4 regions of the Virgibacillus sp. DJP39 genome follow, and region 2 is predicted to be linked to each of the others. Evidence: riboswitches for the same ligand, from Rfam matches in the RefSeq annotation. Region 2 holds a riboswitch; each other region holds the start of a gene.
The links. A riboswitch is a leader RNA that binds a small molecule or an ion and turns the genes downstream of it on or off. The one in region 2 is predicted to bind S-adenosylmethionine.

Region 1 (5,962 bases), on a different contig from region 2:
TTCACCCCGTCCATCTGTATTATTTGTAATAAAATATATTCCATTATCAGCAGCTAATACATCCCTGACACGCCCGAACTCATTAATAATCAACTTAACTTCCAAATTCTCAGGGTTAAACTTTCTAACGCCCTGACCTCGTAACGATGCGTAATAGAATTCACCTTCGAGATAGTCCATTCCTGATGGTGCCCAGGTAGTTTCACCCGAGTGAGCTACAGGAGCTATCATTTCTGCCTTAGTTTCGTCACCTCGAATGTCCGGCCAACCATAGTTACCTCCTTTTACTATCCGATTAATTTCATCATAGGCATTTGATCCATGCTCTGTAGCATACAAAATCCCATCATCATTCCATGCAAGCCCTTGGGGGTTTCGGTGCCCATATGAATAAATATAGGAGTCATCAAATGGATTCTCCTTTGGGATTGAACCATCCATGTTCATTCGCAGAATCTTTCCCGAAAGACTATCCAAATCCTGTGCATTGTTTTCAACAGTTGCATCACCAGTAGTAATGTACAGCTTGTCATCTGGACCGATAGCAATTCTTCCACCCTGATGGTATTTACCGCCTGGAATTTTGTCGAGCAATATCTCTATTTCCTGCCAACTATTTTTGGTTTCTCTCATTCTAATAACACGTTGAAAATATTCTCCATTTTCCTGATAGGAATAATAAGCAAAGGCTTCTTTTGGTTCATTAATGGCTATACCCAGCAGGCCAGCTTCTGCCTGATTTGATATTTCTTGGTCAAAGTTAACTGTTTTCCTTGTCTGATCCCCATTTTCTACTGTTACAATTGCTTCAGTTCTTTCACTAATATAGAACGTTTCGTTTATAAGTTGTATTTCCCACGGTTCATTTAAATTTTTTGCAATAACGCTGAATTCCGCATTACTGTTGGGTGGAGTTTGTTTATCAACTGTTTCTTCTGAACAACCAACTAGTAAAAAAAGTAAACAGAATGCTGCAAAGAAAGTTTTCAACATTATCTCTCCCAACTTAGTTTTGTTTGCTATAGTTTAACGTTGTTTTGTATAAGCTTCAAATCCCATAAAATAACGTTCCTGGTGTCCGCTTTTTTGCTTGGATATATCTTCACTGAACAATGATTTTATCCGCTACTTTGTTATCAATTTGATTATTAGGTCCAACATCTACAACCCAAATTTTTACTTTTTGGCCTGACTTCAACTCTGAAAAAATTGCAACCTCTCCACTGATTTCAGTTTTGTTATCCACCAAAATATCATAAGTTGGATAGCTTGCTTCTGGGTCTACTTCACTATTTGCTACAAGGATACTTTCTTCTTTCATTTCAATAATTTCCCCTTGAAAGTTTGCTTCATTGTCGTTAACACAACTCATAACGAACAGAAGAATTACCATAGACGCAAGTGCTAATATTTTTCTCATGATAACCCTATCCTTTCTTGGTATATCTGACGAACAAAATCACTAAAAAGTCTCTGACTCTTATTCACTAATGCTTTTTACATACAAGCTCTGATTTATTCATATACCTTATAGAAAAATAAAACTGTTTAGCTGGATTAAGTAATAACCTTCCAGTTTGGCTTATGAAATCTTTATTCCGTTGGCCTCATGTAGAAGGAATTATTGATAATAATCTATGGATTTCACTATTTCTTTTTATCATATAAATCAAAAGTTAAGGCAATAGTGGACAAAATCACCCCAAGGATTAATGATGTGGTTCCGTATACTGCAGATGCCACCCATCCTTTTCCAAACCAGACATATAACCAAGCACAAATGCTAAATAAGATAAAAACCGAACAAATAACATATTTAAGTTTCTTCTTTTTTGGCAGGAATAGATGTATTGAATAAAAAGCTACAGAGCTGAAAAAAACAATCATAACCAACAAAAATATATCCAAATTTCATTACCCCTTAAATATAGTACATTAACTTAATACAGTTATCCCTACGAGAATTGCGGTTAAAAAGTAAGGGGCTGAAAAAATGGTAAACACAGCAATGAAAGCCTTCTCAAAATTAGATTCTGTACTAAATTTATATTTATTTTACCATAAATCCAATAATTCATAGATAACTCTGAAAAAATGAATTATTATTTTTTGTATCCATGGTTGAGTAGATAACACATCTTACTCGGAGTGATAGTGTATATCCCGAAGTTAGGCTAGGACAAGGTCTATAGATTTTTATAACCTACAACAATTTTTTATAAATTAATGGTTGACGGAAGTAACTATTGGATATATAATTATCGTTAAATTCAAATAACTCTTATCAAGAGCGGCGGAGGGAATAGGCCCTGTGAAGCCCAGCAACCATCTGGCTATACTTTAGCTGTGAAAGGTGCTAAATCCTACAGGTCAATAATGATCTGGAAGATAAGGGGAGGACCGGTTACAAACGCCCTCTTCTTAGGAAGGTGGTTTTTTATTTTCCCTCCTTTTTATACTCCCAGACCATTAATAGCCTACCACTAAAGGAGGAATTATTAATGTCAAATTTCAATCTTCACAACCCGGAAACAGTACTGCTTCACGGAGGTCAGCAACCTGACCCAACAACAGGTTCACGAGCTGTCCCTATCTATCAAACAACTTCCTATTTATTTCGCGATACAGAACATGCACAAAACTTATTTGGTCTTGCAGAACCCGGAAATATCTATACTCGCATTGGAAATCCTACAGTAGATGTTTTTGAGCAACGAATAGCTTTGCTTGAAGATGGTGTTGCTGCTGTCGCAACATCTTCTGGTATGGCCGCAATTACACTTGCAATTTTAAACGTGGCTGGTGCAGGTGATGAGATTGTTGCAGATAGTAATTTATATGGCGGGACATACAGTCTGTTTGCGAATACGTTACCACGCTATGGAATAGATGTTAAATTCGTTAATGCTACCGATCCAGAAGAAATCCGTGCAGCACTGACTGATAAAACAAAAGCTGTTTTTGGAGAGATTATTACGAACCCAAGTCTTAATGTTTTCGATGTTGAAACCGTCGCAGCAATCGCCCATGAGCATGGCATCCCATTAATTATTGATAATACATTTGCAACTCCATATGTTACAAAACCACTCACTTTCGGTGCTGACATCGTGGTACATTCTGCAACCAAATGGATTGGTGGTCATGGTACAACGATTGGCGGTGTTGTTGTTGATGGGGGCCGTTTTAATTTTGATAATGAAAAGTTCCCTGGATTTACTGAACCCGATGAAAGCTATAATGGACTCCGTTATATTGACGTAGGCCCGGCAGCATTCGCAATTAAATTACGGGTTCAACTTCTCCGTGATATTGGCGCGGCCTTAAGTCCACACAGTGCATTTTTACTTTTACAAGGCTTAGAAACATTACATTTACGTATTGAACGTCACAATAAGAATACAAAGGAAGTCGCTGCATACCTAGAGAAACATCCAGCAGTCGAGTGGGTGAATTATCCTGGACTTAAAGACCATCCATCTCACAGTTTGGCAAAAAAATATTTTAACAATGGATTTGGATCCGTAATAACCTTTGGGGTTAAAGGTGGTCTTGAGGCAGGCAAAAAGCTGATTGACAGTGTGACACTCTGGTCGCATGTTGCGAATGTTGGCGACGCAAAATCGCTTATTATTCATCCAGCTTCAACAACCCATCAACAGCTAAGTGAAGAGGGTTTAAAACAAAGCGGTGTTACAGAGGAACTGGTTCGTTTATCTATCGGAATTGAATCCACTGAAGACATTTTAGCAGATTTGGATCAAGCCATAGCTAAAGCAACAAATTCAGCTGAAACAATCAGTTCCTCTACAGACGACGCCATTAAATGGTTAGTAGGCTCTCCTTTTAAACGGGACAATGGGGCAGTAAGCAAAAAAGTAATAGCAGTATTTGGCCTTGATGATTCGTCAAGTAGTCACTACAGTAGTGCTGAACAACTTAAAAATCTCGGTTTCCATCTTGTAGCGATTAGCGAATCAGAAGAAAAAATCCTTGGTCAGGAATCCTATAAACAGCTTGACGAAGTCCCTTATGGCGTTGATGCAGTATGGTTAAACGGTAAGGTTTTGCCAACAACAATTGAACAGCTCATCAACAAACAGGGTAGAATTCTGTGGGTTGAAAATCCATTAGCCGATGATCATCTTACAGACCAAGCTGGTGCAGCTGGAATTACTCTCGTTTCAAACAAAAATCCTTATCAGGAAGCTATCCGTGTACGAGGGAACAATCCTGCCAATACACCTGTTGAAGTGTAAATGAACCAAAAAAACAGTGAGAGCTTAAATTAATTAGCTCTCACTGTTTTTATTTATCCTATAGAAGTTGATTTCTTTGAAGCTCTTTCACGTTCACTTTTGTTCAGGATTTTTTTACGTAAACGAATTGATTCAGGTGTTACTTCACAATATTCATCGTCATTAAGGTACTCAATTGCTTCCTCTAACGACATTGTTCTTGTTTTTCGAATCGTAGACGTTTGGTCTTTATTTGCTGAACGAACGTTTGTCAAATGCTTTTCTTTTGTTATATTAACTGTTAAGTCATTGTCACGATTATGCTCGCCAACAATCATACCAGCATATAGTTCTGTACCTGGTTCAACAAAGATTACACCACGGTCTTCCAATTGCATGATACCGTATGTGGATGCTTTTCCAGTGTCAAGTCCAACTAGAACACCTTTCGTTCTACCACCAACTTGACCTTTGATGATTGGTTCATACTTATCAAACGTATGGTTTAGAATTCCATAACCACGTGTTTGAGACATGAATTCGGTAGCATAACCAATTAATCCGCGTGAAGGAACTTTAAATTCAATACGAACCTGACCATTACCATGGTTTATCATATCAACCATTTCACCTTTACGTGCACCAAGTGATTCCATTACACCACCAGTGTATTCCTCAGGAACATCAACCTGTACACGCTCTACTGGTTCACATTTTTGACCATCAATTTCTCTGATGATTACCTGTGGCTTAGAAAGCTGTAACTCATAGCCTTCACGACGCATATTTTCAATTAAAATAGATAGGTGCAGTTCTCCACGACCTGAAACAACCCATGCGTCTGGTGATTCTGTTGGATCAACACGCAGACTAACATCTGTTTCAAGTTGCTTTAATAAACGCTCTTCTATTCTTCTTGATGTTAAATACTTACCTTCTTTTCCTGCAAATGGGCTGTTGTTTACAAGGAAAGTCATTTGTAAAGTTGGCTCATCAATGCGAAGGAATGGTAGAGCTTCCGGATGATCCGGTGGGCAAATTGTTTCCCCAACGTTTAGATCCTCAAGCCCTGCAACTGCAACAATATCTCCTGCCTTTGCTTCTTCAATTTCGATACGCTTCAGGCCAATGAAACCGAATAATTTAGAAATACGGGATGCTTTCTGTGTCCCATCTTCCTTCATTAAAACAACTTGCTGTCCTACCTTCATTGTTCCACGGAATACACGGCCTACACCGATTCTTCCAACGTAATCATTGTAATCAAGTAACGCTACCTGGAATTGCAAAGGGTCTACTGACGTATCAGCTGGTGCTGGAATATTTTCTAAAATCGTCTTGAAAACAGGGTCCATTGTTTCTTCTTGTTTATCAGGTTGATCACTTGATGTACCATTTAACGCGGATGCATAAACAACAGGGAATTCCAACTGCTCATCATCAGCTCCAAGTTCGATGAATAAGTCAAGCACTTCATCAATTACTTCACTTGGACGCGCTCCTGGACGGTCAATTTTATTTAACACTACTACTGGAGTAAGTTTTTGTTCTAATGCTTTCTTTAAAACAAATCGTGTTTGTGGCATACACCCTTCATATGCATCAACGACTAACAAAACACCGTCAACCATTTTCATGATACGTTCCACTTCTCCGCCAAAATCAGCATGTCCTGGTGTATCTAAAATATTGATCGCTATATCATTATATTTAATCGCTGTGTT
Region 2 (5,962 bases):
TCGCTTTTGGATGAGTTTAAAAGCCTCCATAAATTTTTCTGGATAGTTCCATGGCTGGTAATCTTCTAAGATATTTTTAACCCTTTCCTCCATTGGCAGGTTGATAAAAATTTGAGTCCCAGCTTCTTTATGATTATAAAGAAATTCAGGTATGGTAACTTTTCCAATTCGTTTGCTTTCGCCTTCCATAAAAAGAAAGGGAGCGTTTTGGTATGCCAATAAATCATTTATTAATAAGGATTCAAAGTCTTTCTGATTGCTTGGTTTGATGCCAATTTGGCCGAAAATTGAGCCTCTATGACTTGCCATTCCTTCCAAATCAATCACAGGGTATCCGTTTTTCTTTAGCTTTTCTAACAAAATAGTTTTTCCGGTACCGGTATATCCGTTTAATACATAGGCTTCGGCTGTTAATTGATAATTTTCTAACGTTTTAACAACCCACTGACGGTAGGACCTTATTCCTCCACTCAAGCGAAAGGCGTGATCACCCATTAAATCCAGCACTGTTGCAGCCGTTTTACTTCTCATTCCACCTCGCCAGCAAAAGACGGTCTTAGACGTTTGTATACTACGAAATGCTTTGATGAATTCTGGAAGCTTTGCTGAAAAGATTTCTAGCCCTCGCTCTTTTGCAGCATTAGATCCCACTTGTTTATAAATGGTACCAACTTCGGCACGTTCATCGTTGTCAAAAATCGGGATATTAATACTGCCCGGTATAGTGGCCTCATTGAACTCTTTAGGTGAACGAACATCAATCATTGTATGTGTTTCTTTATTTTTCAATTCAAATAATCTTTCTAGTTTAATATCTTGAACCATCATCAGTACTCCTTTTTTAAGTCCTCATCGTCGACACAACAAGCCCAGTATTGCCAATAGCTGCATTGCTTATAATCCGATTATCCAAGGGAGTTTAATTTTTGTAACTGTATATTTTATTAAGTTATATATTAATTTTATCACAGGATGATGATCAACATTAGGATTATGCTATAGTTATTGTCTATAGTTTTCTATAATAAAAGAAAAGGAGGCGTTCTGATGAGCAAAATGTCGTATGCAGGTTTACTGAATCAAACATTAGATATATATGAAAAAGAGGGCAGTCTTACAGCTTACAAGTATATTACAGATAACGCTACAAAAGTTTGTGGGAATACAGCACAGTTGTTTAATTTTCGATATTCTCTTGCCAGTGCCTCAGGCCTTGAAGTTGAAGCTTTGAATCTAATGCGGGAAGCAATAATTGAAAATGGCTACTGGTACGAGTATGACTACTTAATGGCTGATGAAGATTTAATATCGCTACGTAAATATGATGAATTTGATGAACTGGTGAACATTTGTAAGGAAAGGGAAGTACTCGCTAAAACTTTAGCTAAACCCGAACTAAAAGTTATCAATAGCAAAAGGACTTCAAGTGATTTAGTGATAGTTGCGATCCATGGTGATCAAGAAAATATCGAAATCACTGAAGAGTATTGGCCTTCTATTGGTAATAAGCTAGTTTTACCGCAATCTTCTCAAATAGAATTCTCGAATGCATATGTCTGGGATGACGTAGACATAGGAGCCAATGAATTAAAGGTACACGTTGAACAAGAAGGGCACATGAAAAGTAATCAGAGTTCGCTAATAATCGGGGGGTTTTCCGCTGGATGTAGAGTGGCACTAAAAGCGATTCTCACGAAAAAAGTTGAGGCAGTAGATGGTTTAATATTTATGGCTCCGTGGTTACCTGAAATTGATGAATATGAGGAACTGATACATCACCTTAAGGGTATTAAGGTTTATGTTCTTTGTGGTGACCAAGACAACGATAGTTTGGACTGTACCAAAAGGTTCGTTGAAATCTTAGCGACCAATAATATCGCATATTCATTTAAAGTTATTAAAGATCTAAGTCATGAATATCCTGATGATTTTAACCTTTATATAGAACAAGGAATAGATTTCATATCACATATATAAAACCCCCCCCCTATACAACTGGGGGGATAGAATATTGGTTTACTGTTTTAGAACACTTAGTTGACTGCCAAGATATTTTGCCAATTCTAGCATGCCATATTTATCAGCCTGTGCTTCTGCATCAGAGTTGTAATTTGTATTTGTATTCACATCATAGGTGAAGATCTCACCGTTTTCGTTATAAATGAATTCGATGCCAGCTACTTTTATGTCATTATTATGAAGGAATTCTTCATATTTTTGTATGATAGGGTCCTGGAAGTTATTAATCACCTGGAATTTTGGTTTCTCAGGAACTTCTTCACCAACTGGACAAAACAAATCGTCAATTTTGCATGCATCTGCAGGGCATAGTTCAAATCCTTCTGATGTATCCACTTGAACAGCGTAAACAAATTTCCCTCCAACAAATTCACATCGGGTTATATAAGGCTCTGGCGCTTGGATGTATTCCTGGATAAGTGTTATTCCATCAATTGATGGGTCAAATGATGGGCCATCAAGATATTCCTCTAATGCCTCAATTGAGTGGAAAAGCTGTACGCCAAGTCCTTTTCCAGCGCGGTTATGCTTTGTTATAAAAGATGGAAGATCTAAATCTTTTGCAGCCTGGATAATCTCATCTTTCCCAACAGCCGCAATTGTTTTCGGTGTTTTAACACCAGCAATATCTAGTGCTGTATATTGGTTTACTTTACTTACCTCAAGGCGGAGTGCACGACTGCCGTTAACTACTGTACGTCCATGGCGTTCAAGCCATGATAGTACGGCTTCTGTGAGCTCAGGTGCAAATCTATTGCCGCGTGTATGGGAAGAAGCGCTCATCCGGCTGTAAAAGACTCCTTCAGGTGGAACTTTAGATAAATCAACAGTGCCTTTATCTAAATGCCACTCTTCATAAGGAAGGTTTAATTCTTCCAATCGCTTTATTAAATGTGCTGTCCATTCATTATTTTCATGGATTACATAAATTTTTTCACTCATGTTTAGTACCTCCTATTTTATCATGCAAGCTTTCTTTAAAGTCACCCCTGACCAAGGAGCTTCCGCTTTTCTTCAACCAAAGGCATTACTTGTTTTGAGAATCTTTCCATTTCTTCTAATTGAGGTGAGAACTGTAGAAGTAAAAGATCTACACCAATATTTTCAAACTCAATAATGCGGTCCGCAATTTGCTCAGGTGTACCGATTAAATTGGGACGTAATCCTCTGTTAGAGACCGAGTAATCGTTCAGTTTAACTTGTTGTTCAAGCTGTGATTTACCAACGAAATCCTCATATCCAGAGTAACCACTTGTTTCTTTCATATCGGTAATTCTCTTCCACTCTTCCACGACTTCTTCTTCGGTATCGCGGCAAATGATATATGCAGCTAGACCAAATGATTGTAGGGGTTCTTTACCAGTTTCTGCTCGTAGTGCTTTCATGTTTTCCACTTTGGTTTTGATCTCTTCAACCGTTCCGCCATGCATTACATAGGCATCACACGCATCCACAATTACTTGTTTTCCACGCTCACTTTCGCCACCTGCATATAAAATCGGGTTTGGTCGTTGTACAGGCTTTGGTTCCAAGTGGGCATTTGAAACCTCATAGAACTTACCTTTATAGTTGAATTGTTTTTCTGTCCACATACCTTTTAATACATCTAAAAATTCCTCTGTTCGTTTGTAGCGTTCATCATGCTCTGTGAAGTCTCCGTTGTATTGCCGTGCTTCTTCTTCCCACCAGCCTGAAACAACGTTTAAAGTAAAGCGGCCATTAGAAATATGGTCGATATTTGCAGCCATTTTAGCTGTGACAGCAGGGTTGTGAAAAACGGGTCTAACTGCAGCCATAATCTCAATTTTATCGGTAACAGCAGCAAGTGCAGCAGCAGTTGACCAAGCTTCTATCGAATCATGTTCAATTCCTTTTATATCATTTAAATATAATTCAGCAATTAATGTAGTATCATATCCCCATTTTTCCGCAGATTGTACGACTTGTTTAGCATATTCAAAAGTTGGAGGCATATTTTCATCGTCTACGTTTCGTAGCCATCCCCCAAATATAGGTAACCAAAAACCATATTTCATGCTGTTTATCCCCCTGTTTTTTTAAAATGGCTTGTGCAGTTATTAATTTCTTTACTATCTAAAAAAACCTCTTCGGTAAGAAGAAGTTTTGTGACTAGCTTCTCTTATCTCTCAGAGCAATCGCTCTGCTGGAATTAGCACCTTTTTGAAAAGATCAAAGGGTTGCTGGGTTTCATAGGGCCATTCCCTCCACCGCTCTTCATAAGAATATTCAATTAAAGTAATCATACCAGATAACTAGGAAATAAATCAATTACCTTGTTTCACTTTACAAAATTATGTGATTTTTATATAGTAAACTTATATATACCTCATAATACTAGGTAGGTGGTGATAAAATATGTTTAATCGCGAATTAGTAAAAGGAAGTACATCTCTTCTTATACTCCAGCTGTTGAATGATCGGGATATGTACGGGTATGAATTGGTGAAGGAAATGGATAGAAGAAGTGATCACCATTTCCAGGTGAAAGAGGGTACACTTTACCCAGCACTGCACAAGCTTGAAAAACAAGAGTATATTGAGTTTTATTGGGAAAATCAGGAAAAGGGGCCTGCGCGTAAATATTACCGAATTACAACAGAAGGAAAAAAGATTTTAGATGAGAAAACGAGCGAATGGCATCGTTATGTACAGGTAATGAATAATTTAATTGGGAGAAATGAATCATGAGTTTAGTGAATCAGCAATTTTTCCAGGAATTAGATAAGAGATTGGCCATCACCCCGATAAACAGAAAATACTGGCAGACTATGAGATGCACGTTTACGAGCTATTACAGGAAGAGTCGGTAGAAGAGGGACACAAGTACGAGAAAATTGTCTCAAGACAGGATCACCACGTGAAATTGCGGAAGTTTGGAAAGAAGAAGCAACTGCTACTCCAAAAAGGACACAGTGGCTATTTATTCTAGTCAATATTGGCTTTTTTATAGGTGGTAGTTTATTAACGTTAAGCTATAATGTTTTTAAATGGAAATGGATTGATTTAATATGGTTAAGGCTTACCGCGATGCCTTCCATCATAATGTTTGCCTATATCCTTTTCTGGAGCTTAATTGGCTATGAGATTGGTAGGGAATTTGGTCATGGAGGGCATAAGTTGTTAAGGAAAACCTTTGTAATATCAATTGTGCCTAATTTAGTATTGATGTATTTAACTATTTTTAAGCTTATTCCACTTGAATGGTTTCAACCTCTTCTGAGTGTGCCGTTTATAGCTGCATGCGTCATAACAACTGGGTTTCTTTACCCGGTAAGCTGGATTGGCTACCAATGGGGAAGAAAGGCTTCAGTATAAACGGGGGCTATTTAGTCCTTGTAATGAAATCTCAAATCCCTCTAGTCTGTTAAATATATTTTTTTGTTTGTATACATAGAACTACTAAGTATATAGAATAACAATATAAGGTGGGGTAGGAATGGATGTTCAAACTAATAAGAGTGATTGGTTCTTTCTAATAATTTGTATAGCGCTTGGTGTACTGGCAGAACTGAGTTTTTTTCATGGAAGCATAGGTGTTTCATATCTCGTATTTTTTATCAGGATTTTACGCAATATTATTTCTTCGATACCGTTTTAAATTTACATATACAAGGGTTGGATTACTTTTAATGGGGTGTATAGGATTGTTGTCAGGGAACAAAAAGTGGAAGAAAAGCTGGAAAATTTAACAGTTTATTAAACTATTTTCTTCTCGTTTTTTGTGCTATCTGTTATACTGTTTATATAACAGATGTGCAAAAAAAGAATGAGGTGGTTCAATGTGTATATCAATCTTGATTTAGAAGCAACAGAACCCATTTATACGCAGTTAAAAAACCAGATAATAGCAGGTATAGCAAGAAAAGAAATTCTGCCAGGTGAGGGATTGCCGTCCGTGCGTTCACTTGCTGCAGATATTGGA
Region 3 (4,348 bases), on a different contig from region 2:
TCTATTTCTAATGTTACAACATCATCATTTTTTAGAAAACGCGGTGGATTCATAGCAACTCCTACCCCATTTGGTGTACCCGTTAAAATAATATCACCAGGGTTGAGTGTAATTAAGCCTGAGATAAATTCTATTAAGAACGGAACATCGAAAATCATGTTGCTCGTATTAGATTCCTGACGTTTCTCGCCGTTAACAAATGAGCGAATGAACAAATTGGATGGATTGCCAGCTTCCTCAGGAGTCACAACCCATGGGCCAACCGGAGTACTATTGTCTAACGTCTTACCCTGAAGCCATTGCGGCGTTCTTTTTTGCAGGTCACGTGCAGAGATATCATTTGCAATTGTGTACCCTGCTACATACTTTAGCGCATTATCCTTACTTATATGTGATGCCTTTTCACCAATGACTACCGCTAGTTCCACTTCATAATCAAGTTTTTCTGTAAAAGACGATTTTTGTATAGTATCTTCTGGACCAATTAAAGCATTACTGAACTTTGCGAAAAGGACTGGGAATTCAGGAATATCACTTTCCATCTCCAAAGCATGTTCTGCGTAGTTTTTTCCAACACATATAATCTTTGAAGGAGATGCAATCGGGTTCCCTAAACTGACTTCATCCTGATTAAATGTCATCTTTTCACCTGATTGACCCACACTGTAATCAAAAGCTTCCTCTGCCCTCTTCAATGCACTTTCACCCATTGAGAAGAATAAAGAAGGATCAGCCGGGAGCAGATTATCAATCAACTGGGCAGACTCCTTGTCTCCTTTGGAAATTAATAATGCACAATAACTTTCCTGCAAATCAACGACTTTATTCGTTACCATACAACCAATTCTAAAAGTTCCATGTTCTTCACTTTTATGTTTATAGCTAACTAGCTTCATTAAAACCTCTCCTCGTGTGTTAAAAACGTTTTATTTGCTTGCGTCACTGTATTCGATTGAGGGATTAGATATATAAGTGCCATCACCTGAGCCATCTAAAATATCAAGCAACTTCTTTTCCCCTCTCCCATCACCGATAAAGATGGGCACGCCCAACGACATAGCAGTTTTTGCTGCAAGAAGCTTTGACTTCATTCCACCAGTTCCAAATTTAGAACCTGAACTATCTGCTGCTTCCATCATTTCATCGTCAATGTTTTCAATATAATCCAATCTTTTTGCTAATGGGTTTGTTTTTGGATTTTCATCATACAGTCCATTAATATCCGTCAAGATAATTAATTGATCAGCATTAACAAACCCACTAACAAGCGCGGATAACATATCATTATCACCAAAAGTTAACTCATTAATAGCAACAGTATCATTTTCATTTATTATCGGTAAAATCCCGTGGTCTAAAAGCTCTGTTATAGTAGAAAGTGCATTTCTGAATCGTTCGGGGTCTGAAAAGTCATCCCGTGTTAATAACAACTGTGCAGGAACAATCTCTAAATCCCTGAATTTTTCTATATAGGATTGAATTAATAAACCTTGGCCAACTGCTGCCGCTGCCTGTTTCCTTTTGATAGTACTCGGTATAGAAGAATAACCTAATCTTATAAATCCAGCTGCTACTGCACCTGAAGAGACCAAAATTACTTCATGGTTTGCTTTACGAAGTTCCACAAGCGCTTGAATATGATCATCTAACCTTGCGTGGTCAATCTCACCCTTTACGTTTGTTAAAGAGCTGCTGCCAATTTTAACAACTATGCGCTTTTTCTTCACAGTTACACTTCCTCAGGAAAAATTTATTTAAAGCTGACAGGCAGTTAATCTGTGATGGTTTGATAGCTAGTATATGTCAGTGTCGTTTTGTTTAACTATAAATAATTTTCAATTTTCTACTTGACTTTAAATAGTATCACATATATGCTACTAATTAAATACAAATTAAATATGTAATTTTCTTATCCAGAGAGGTGGAGGGACTGGCCCTTTGATACCTCGGCAACAGACTACTTTTGTACTGTGCCAATTCCAGAAGCGCAAGGCTTGAAGATAAGAAGAGTAACTAGCCACGGTGCCTAAGCCTCTTCTTATTTATAGAAGTGGCTTTTTTATTTTTGGTGATACAAAAGTAAAAGAAATAAAAGGAGGAAAAAGAATGAAGCGTAGTTTGGAAGATCGACTGAAAGATGGAACTGTCATTGCAGGTGAAGGTTACTTATTTGAATTAGAACGCAGGGGATATTTACAGGCGGGATCATTTGTACCCGAGGTTGCACTGGATAATCCTGATGCCCTGAAAGAAACGTATAGAGATTATATGAAAGCTGGATCTGATGTTGTGCTAGCCTTTACATATAATGCGCATAGAGAGAAAATGCGTATCATTGGTAAGGAGGATTTACTAGAACCACTTAACAGAAATGCTATCCGCTTAGCTAAAGAAGTTGCCAAAGAGCACCCTGTAGAAGAAGCGTTAGTGGCAGGCAATATATCAAATACAAACATCTTTGATCCTGAAGATCCCGAATCACATACCAAAGTAAGAGAAATTTTTGCAGAGATGGTTAAGTGGTCAAAAGAAGAAGCAGTAGATTATATCAATGGGGAAACATTTTATTACCACGAAGAAGCGGTCATTGCATTAGAGGAAATACTAAAGCACGATCTTCCAGCGGTTATTACGCTAGGATTGATGGGAGAAAATATTTTAAGAGATGGATTCAGTGTTGAAGAATCCTGCAAAATACTTTCAGAAAAGGGTGCTTTGGTAGTCGGAATGAACTGTTTCCGTGGACCTGATACAATGCAGCCATATATTGCAAAAATTAGAGATAATGTGGATGGTTATGTTGGAGCTCTACCGATTCCTTATCGCACGACGGAGGAAAATCCAACATTCTTTAACTTACCTGATGGAGGATGCAGTTGTCATTTACCTACAGAAACAACTTTCCCGACTGCTCTTGACCCACTTTATCATAATCGTTATGAATTGGCAGAATGGGCAAAAGAAGCAAAGGATATAGGCGTGAATTACATCGGATTATGCTGTGGGGCATCACCAGCAATGTTACGCGCAGTAGCAGAAGCTGTCGGTGTTGAGGCAGTTAATTCAAAGTATTCCCCTGACATGAAGAAACATTTCTTATTTGGAAAAGACGAAACCCTAAAAGAGAACAATTTGAGCTATCGATTAAAAGCCTAACTCCGATTAAATCATAGCATTATTTAACATCAAAATCATAAATGGAAGTAGGAATATACAACGTCAATTACTTTAACTAAAGCACCATTCAGAGCGGATCATGTTGGAAGCCTATTGCGTCCAGAAAACCTGCACAAAGCAAGAAAAGAATTTAAAGAAGGAACGATCACAGCTGAACAATTACGTGAAGTTGAAACAAAAGAAATTAAGCGGGTAGTTGATAAACAAATTGAGCTTGGTTTCGAATTAGTTACAGACGGTGAATTCAGACGTACATGGTTCCACTTAGACTTTCTTGAGCATTTAAACGGCTTTGAAGGATTTGTACCAGACCAGGGATACTTGTTCGAAGGAGTGGAAACAGAGAAATACAATGTACGAAACACTGGAAAGGTTTCTTTTAACCCAGACCACCCACATATAAAAGACTTTGTTGAATTAAACGAAATCGTTAACGGCCGCGCAGTTGTGAAACAAACAATACCTAGCCCAAATCAGTTATTTAATGTTGGTATTCAAAATGAAGCTGTTTACTCAGACATTGAAGAATATGCAAATGACATTATAAAAGCTTATCAGGATGCAATACAGGCATTTTACAAAGCAGGAGTACGTTATTTACAATTAGACGATGTTTACATTGCAGGGCTTTCCGCACCCGATATTCCGTTTAGTGACGGAAAATATTCAAGAGAACAACTAATTGATTTAGCATTACGTGTTGTTAATGGTGCTTTGGAAAATAAACCAGAAGATCTAGTCGTGACAACTCATTTATGTCGTGGAAACTATCAATCTACCTGGGCATTTGAAGGAAGTTATGCACTTATCGCACCAACCCTGTTAGCAAAGGAAAATGTTGAAGGTTTCTTCCTGGAATATGACGATGACCGTTCAGGAGATTTTAAACCACTAGATCATATTCCAAATGGCGGTGCACAAGTAGTTCTAGGTGTCGTAACCTCCAAAACTGGTGAATTAGAAGACAAAGAAGCAATCAAAGCACGCATTAAAGAAGCTTCACAATATGTTCCACTTGAACAGTTATGCCTAAGTCCACAATGTGGATTCGCATCAACCCACCATGGCAATAAGTTAACTGAAGAACAGCAATGGGCGAAGTTGAAACTTGTTGTTGATATAGCGAAGGAATTTTGGGGTTAAAAAAAATAAGAGTAAAGTTTAGGCACCA
Region 4 (5,962 bases), on a different contig from region 2:
GCGAAAAAGGCCGTGGACATGTAATTGCCTTTAATATTCTAAACGTGGGCCGTTACAAGCTTGCAATCGGTGGAGTAGGCGGATCAAAGCGTGGTATTGAGGTTGCTACTAAATACGTAAACCAGCGTAAACAGTTCAATACACCAATTTCAAGCTTTACACTTACACAGGAAAAACTAGCTACCATGGCCGCTAGAACATATGCGAATGAAAGTGCTGTTTATCGTACAGTAGGCTTATTCGAGCAACGTATGGGTGCATTAACAGATGAGCAACTTAAAGATGGTCGTGAGGTTGCGGGTGCAATTGCTGAATATCAAATTGAATGTTCAATGAATAAATATACTGCAACAGAATGTTTGGATTATGTGGCTGATGAGGCTGTACAACTTCATGGAGGATATGGCTTCATGGAAGAATATGAAGTTGCACGTATGTACCGTGACTCACGAATTAACCGCATTTTTGAGGGAACAAATGAAATCAACCGTCTAATCGTACCAGGAACATTGTTGAAAAAAGCAATGAAAGGTGAGTTGCCATTACTTCAAAAAGCACAGAGCTTACAAGAAGAATTAATGATGATGATGCCAGAAGAAGTGGGTACAGAAACACTTGAACAAGAAAAATATCTACTAAGAAACGCTAAGAAAATGGTATTGCTTGGAGCGGGTCTTGCTGCACAAACATATATGAAAAAGCTGGAAAATGAGCAAGAAATTCTTGTTAACCTAGCGGATATGACCGCAGAAGTCTACAATATGGAATCTGCAATTCTTCGTACTGAAAAAGCAATTAATAAAACAGGCGAAGAGAAAAACAAACAAAAACTTCTTTATACACAAGTTTATGTACAAGAAGCATTTAACCGAGTTGAGGCCGATGCAAAAGAAACATTAATTGCAATTGAATCTGGTGACAACCTACGGATGATGCTTTCGTCATTACGCAAGTTAACACGTCATACACCAACAAATGTTATTGCGAAGAAACGTGAAATCGCTGCAACAATCATTAAAGAAGAACGTTATGTAGTATAAAAATATGGTTTAGAGCTGCAATCATCTGGTTGCAGCTTTTTTACACGTAAAGGCTACAAATTAGAATTGACGAATTCGGGGTTTTTCTACTGACTTTCTTAGGAGTAAGGAAAGTATAAAAAATTTCCTTTCTCCATAAGTACAACCAAGGTTTTCTACTAATAAGGCTGTTTTCAAAAAGATAGTTGTTTTGACACAAAATGTATAAACTACGACGTAATTTATCGCTAGATTGATTTCCGCTACGGGCAGTCGCTTTCCGCGGGCACGGCTTCAGACTCCTCGCGGGAAACCACCGCTGCGGGGTCTTCAGACACGTGCTGTTCCCGCAGGAGTCGACTGCCCTCCGCTCCAATCAGTAAGATTAGATGAATGACCGCTTGTTAAGTACTACGACAGCGAAGGAAATACACGAAGCCTCCCGCGGAAAGCGTAGTGTATTTCCGCAGCGGTACATTACGTCGCAGTATGTATCAACTGCAAAGCTTAAAGTGCAACAAACTTACGAAAAGAGCCTATAATTAAAACAATTCTTTCGACCATCAAGTACAATTTTGCTATAATAAATAGGCAGTAATTGAAATGTTTGGGGGAATGCTTGTGGCTTTAACATTTTATTGGTATCCTAATTGTGGCACTTGCAAGAAAGCGAAGAAATGGCTAGATGATCACAATATCGATTATACTAGTGTACATATTGTTGACCATACACCTTCAGAACAGGATATTTTAGATTTGATGAACAAAAGTGACCTTCCTGCTAAGAAGTTTTTCAACACTAGTGGGAAAAGTTATCGGGAAAAAAATATCAAGGATGAAATCAGCGGTGCATCTGACGAGGAAATGGCCAAAATTTTAGCTTCTGATGGTATGTTAATAAAACGACCAATTACCACAGATGGCAAAAAGGTTACAATTGGATTTAAAGAAGACATCTTTAATCATACATGGCATTAGGAACCAGAACTTATTATCGGAGGGATTTTAATGAGCTTACCAAAAGACTTATTGTATTCAGAGGAACATGAATGGGTAAAAAAAGAAGATGGAAAGGTGCGAATTGGAATTACAGATTTTGCACAATCAGAACTAGGTGATATCGTATTTGTAGAACTCCCAGAAGTTGGGGACGACATAGAAGCTGATGAACCTTTTGGTAGTGTTGAATCAGTTAAAACCGTTTCTGAACTATACGCTCCTGTAAGTGGAAAAGTTGTTGAAATCAACGAAGATTTAGAAGATAGCCCAGAGTTCGTTAATGAGTCTCCATATGAAAAAGCATGGATGGTAGTAGTAGAACTATCAAATGAATCAGAATTAAATGAATTGCTAACTGCTGAAAAATACGAAGCAGTAATTGAAGAAGATTAATATAATTAAACAATAATTATTAAAGGCTGACTGGCTCCTTGCTTAAAAAGGTGTATAGTCAGCCTTATTATCATCATATTAATATAGTATGAAAGTTTTGGCTTGATTTCATGAGGAGTGATATGTCATGATAACACCTGAATCTGAAAAAGTAATTATTGTTGAAGGATTAACTGATAAGAAGCAGATTGAAAAGATAATCAGCGAACCAATTACGATTATCTGTACAAACGGGACTCTTGGGGTAGCGAAATTTGATGAGATGTTAGACACATATGATTTATATAACAAAGAAGTTTTTATTCTTGCAGATGAAGATGCTGCTGGTATAAAGCTTCGTAAGCAATTATCTCGTGAACTCCCGCATGCTGAGCATATTCATGTGAGCAGTGAGTATCGTGAAGTAGCCACAACTCCAAGATCGATTCTTGCGATAGGATTAATAAACAAAAGAATTGATGTTAATCCTATCTATTTAACTATGTGATTAGGTGATAGTAATGCAACCAATAACAGATAAAGTGTTACAGCAAGATCATTTTTTGTTGTATATTTATACCCCTTTTTGTGGTACGTGTCACTTAGCTAAAACAATGCTAAACAAAATTGAATCAGTCCATAAAGAGGATATTTTTTTCGAAATGAATGCATCCGTACATCCTGAATTCATGCAGGAAGTGCAGGTTGAAAGTGTTCCATGTCTATTGGTAGTTGACCAAAGTCAGGTTAAAGAAAAGATATATGCATTTCGATCAATAGCTAATATATATAGCTATTTAGTAAAATATGAGCCACAGCTTTTCGCGACCTGATTTTTTATGTTGACAGACCTTTAAACAGGTGGTAGGATATGATTTATACTTTTTACACTAAATGAATAATTTTACTCTCTTATCTAGAGCGGTGGAGGGGCTGGCCCTAAGAAACCGCGGCAACCTTCAAACAATTTATTGTTTGAAAGGTGCTAACTCCTGCAAAGCAGCTGCTTTGACAGATGGGGGGACGTAAAGACTTATTTTTAACGTCTTTCTGTTCTCTTACAGAAGGGCGTTTTTTGGGTTTTGGTAATGAAAGTATAAAACTTTCATTCTGCAAAAATGTAACTAAGGCTTGGCGATAAGCCAAGTTTTCTAAAAATAATATGTTTGACATAAGGAGGTTTGACATGATTTCAATTGAAGGTTTACGTAAACAATTTGTAGCAAATAAATCAACAATTCGTGCAGTCGATGATCTGTCGTTGACAATAAAAGAGGGTGAAATATTTGGTGTTATTGGCTACAGTGGTGCCGGTAAGAGTACGTTTGTACGCCTGTTAAACCGTCTTGAAGAACCTTCGAGTGGTCGGATAGTAATTGATGAACAAGAGATTACTGCACTTAACACCAAACAGCTGCGTATTGCCAGGCAAGAGATTGGAATGATCTTTCAGCACTTTAATCTTTTATGGTCTAGGACCGTAAGAGATAACATCGCTTTTCCACTTGAAATAGCTGGGGTATCAAGGTCTGAACGCGAACGACGCGTCACTGAGTTAATTGGTTTAGTAGGACTGGCTGGTCGAGAGGATGCATATCCATCACAGTTGAGTGGTGGTCAGAAGCAACGAGTCGGTATTGCAAGAGCATTGGCCAACAATCCTAAAGTTTTACTTTGTGATGAGGCAACCTCTGCACTGGATCCAGAAACAACGAATTCTATTCTGGATTTATTGGTGGATATTAATGAAAAGCTTGGCTTAACAATTATCTTAATAACTCATGAGATGCATGTTATCCGAAAAATATGTAATCAGGTTGCTGTTATGGAAAACGGTAAGATAGTCGAGCAAGGAGATGTTCTCGATATCTTCTTAAGACCACAACAACAGGTTACAAAGAAATTTGTTCAGCAGGTGATGGGTACTGATGATGAAAATGAAGGTATCAATCAGCTTATTGAAAGCTACGACCAGGGGAGAATTGTACGTCTTCATTTTATTGGTGAAACAACAAATCAGGCTTTAATAAGTCATCTTGCAAAAACGTACAACATTGATATTACAATATTGCAAGGTAAAATAACCCAGACACAGCGAGGCGCATACGGAACGCTATTTGTCCGAATGGATGGGGAAGATGCTGAGCTAGATAAAGCAATAAGTTTTGTGAATGATGGCACCTCTGTGGAAGTTGAGGTGATTCGAGATGCTCACTAAGTTATTTCCAAATTTAGATGTACAGGATTTTTGGCTGGCTACTTACGAAACATTTTATATGACTATTCTTTCCTTGATTGGAACATTTATCATAGGAATTATTCTTGGCCTGCTACTATATCTGACTGCAAAAGATGGAATATGGCAAAATAAGTCGGTTAATCTTTTGGTAGCGGCTATTGTAAATGTTTTTCGTGCTATTCCATTCATAATTTTGATCCTACTATTATTCCCGTTTACCGAGTTTTTAATTGGTACCATACGAGGTCCAAACGCGGCACTGCCAGCTTTAATAATTGGATCAGCACCATTTTATGGTAGGTTGGTTGAAATAGCGTTAAAGGAAGTTGACAAGGGTGTAGTCGAGGCAGCAAAGGCTATGGGAGCGAAAACCCGTACAATTATTTTTCGTGTATTGTTACCTGAGTCAATGCCAGCACTTGTGTCGGGCCTGACGGTTACAGCAATAGCATTAATTGGTTATACCGCAATGGCTGGAGTCATTGGTGCAGGAGGACTTGGAAACTATGCGTATTTCTACGGGTTCCAACGTCATGATTTTGATGTCGTACTGGTCTGTACCATTTTGATTGTAATTATTGTGTTTATATTTCAGTTCATTGGAGACTTTATATCCAACAAATTAGATAAAAGATAAGGAGCGAGAATAATGAAAAAGATTTTAGCATTAGTTTCAATTTTATTAGTATTAGCATTAGCAGCTTGTGGAGGTAGCAAAGAAGAAAGCAGTCAAGAAACTACCAATAGTTCCGAGAAAAAAAGTAATGAAGTTATCAAAGTTGGAGCATCCAGTGTGCCACACGCGCAAATTTTAGAACAAGTTAAACCAATTCTCGAAGAAAAAGGAATTACATTGAAAATTGAAGAGTACCAGGATTATGTACTACCTAACCAAGATTTAGCAAGTGGTGATTTGGATGCGAACTATTTCCAGCACATTCCTTATTTAAATAACCAAAAAGAAGAGCTGGGATATGACTTTACTTCAATTGGTGGCATTCATATCGAACCAATTGGAATTTACTCTCAAAACATCGATAGTGTTGAAAAAATTCCAGAGGGAACTGAGGTAATTATGAGTCGCTCAGTTGCTGATCATGGACGAATACTTTCTCTGTTAGAAAGTAAAGGATTAATTGAGTTGGCAGAAGGTGTTAACAAGATCGAAGCGACTGTTGACGACATTGTTAAAAACCCAAAAAACTTGGAATTCTCTGCAGATATTGATGCAGCGTTTTTACCTGATATGTATAAGTCTGAAGAGGACGCATTAGTTGCAATCAACACAAATTATGCAATTCAAGCTGAGCTTAATCCTATGGAAGATTCTTTA

Region 1: another riboswitch for S-adenosylmethionine. It lies ahead of ACOI1D_RS19560 (aminotransferase class I/II-fold pyridoxal phosphate-dependent enzyme); the one in region 2 lies ahead of ACOI1D_RS10420 (LLM class flavin-dependent oxidoreductase).
Region 3: another riboswitch for S-adenosylmethionine. It lies ahead of ACOI1D_RS12945 (homocysteine S-methyltransferase family protein); the one in region 2 lies ahead of ACOI1D_RS10420 (LLM class flavin-dependent oxidoreductase).
Region 4: another riboswitch for S-adenosylmethionine. It lies ahead of ACOI1D_RS02155 (methionine ABC transporter ATP-binding protein); the one in region 2 lies ahead of ACOI1D_RS10420 (LLM class flavin-dependent oxidoreductase).

Annotation. Positions count from the first base shown of each region.
Region 1 covers NZ_JBMERP010000103.1:4,002-9,963, reverse strand. The annotation lists partial or broken gene ACOI1D_RS19575 (PQQ-dependent sugar dehydrogenase) at 1-993, opposite strand, end outside; gene ACOI1D_RS19570 (hypothetical protein) at 1,103-1,420, opposite strand; gene ACOI1D_RS19565 (hypothetical protein) at 1,648-1,908, opposite strand; SAM riboswitch class I at 2,279-2,395, shown strand; gene ACOI1D_RS19560 (aminotransferase class I/II-fold pyridoxal phosphate-dependent enzyme) at 2,502-4,259, shown strand; gene typA (translational GTPase TypA) at 4,313-5,962, opposite strand, start outside.
Region 2 covers NZ_JBMERP010000026.1:11,616-17,577, reverse strand. The annotation lists gene mnmH (tRNA 2-selenouridine(34) synthase MnmH) at 1-825, opposite strand, end outside; gene ACOI1D_RS10430 (alpha/beta hydrolase) at 1,045-1,977, shown strand; gene ACOI1D_RS10425 (ATP-grasp domain-containing protein) at 2,017-2,961, opposite strand; gene ACOI1D_RS10420 (LLM class flavin-dependent oxidoreductase) at 3,003-4,055, opposite strand; SAM riboswitch class I at 4,157-4,263, opposite strand; gene ACOI1D_RS10415 (PadR family transcriptional regulator) at 4,396-4,728, shown strand; gene ACOI1D_RS10410 (hypothetical protein) at 5,083-5,355, shown strand; gene ACOI1D_RS10405 (hypothetical protein) at 5,477-5,638, shown strand; gene ACOI1D_RS10400 (GntR family transcriptional regulator) at 5,822-5,962, shown strand, end outside.
Region 3 covers NZ_JBMERP010000038.1:22,813-27,160, forward strand. The annotation lists gene ACOI1D_RS12935 (fumarylacetoacetate hydrolase family protein) at 1-896, opposite strand, end outside; partial or broken gene proB (glutamate 5-kinase) at 951-1,727, opposite strand; SAM riboswitch class I at 1,907-2,007, shown strand; gene ACOI1D_RS12945 (homocysteine S-methyltransferase family protein) at 2,107-3,156, shown strand; gene ACOI1D_RS12950 (5-methyltetrahydropteroyltriglutamate--homocysteine S-methyltransferase) at 3,223-4,320, shown strand.
Region 4 covers NZ_JBMERP010000003.1:60,728-66,689, forward strand. The annotation lists gene ACOI1D_RS02130 (acyl-CoA dehydrogenase family protein) at 1-1,040, shown strand, start outside; gene ACOI1D_RS02135 (arsenate reductase family protein) at 1,641-1,997, shown strand; gene gcvH (glycine cleavage system protein GcvH) at 2,028-2,411, shown strand; gene ACOI1D_RS02145 (toprim domain-containing protein) at 2,539-2,898, shown strand; gene ACOI1D_RS02150 (thioredoxin family protein) at 2,912-3,223, shown strand; SAM riboswitch class I at 3,300-3,412, shown strand; gene ACOI1D_RS02155 (methionine ABC transporter ATP-binding protein) at 3,577-4,608, shown strand; gene ACOI1D_RS02160 (methionine ABC transporter permease) at 4,598-5,266, shown strand; gene ACOI1D_RS02165 (MetQ/NlpA family ABC transporter substrate-binding protein) at 5,279-5,962, shown strand, end outside.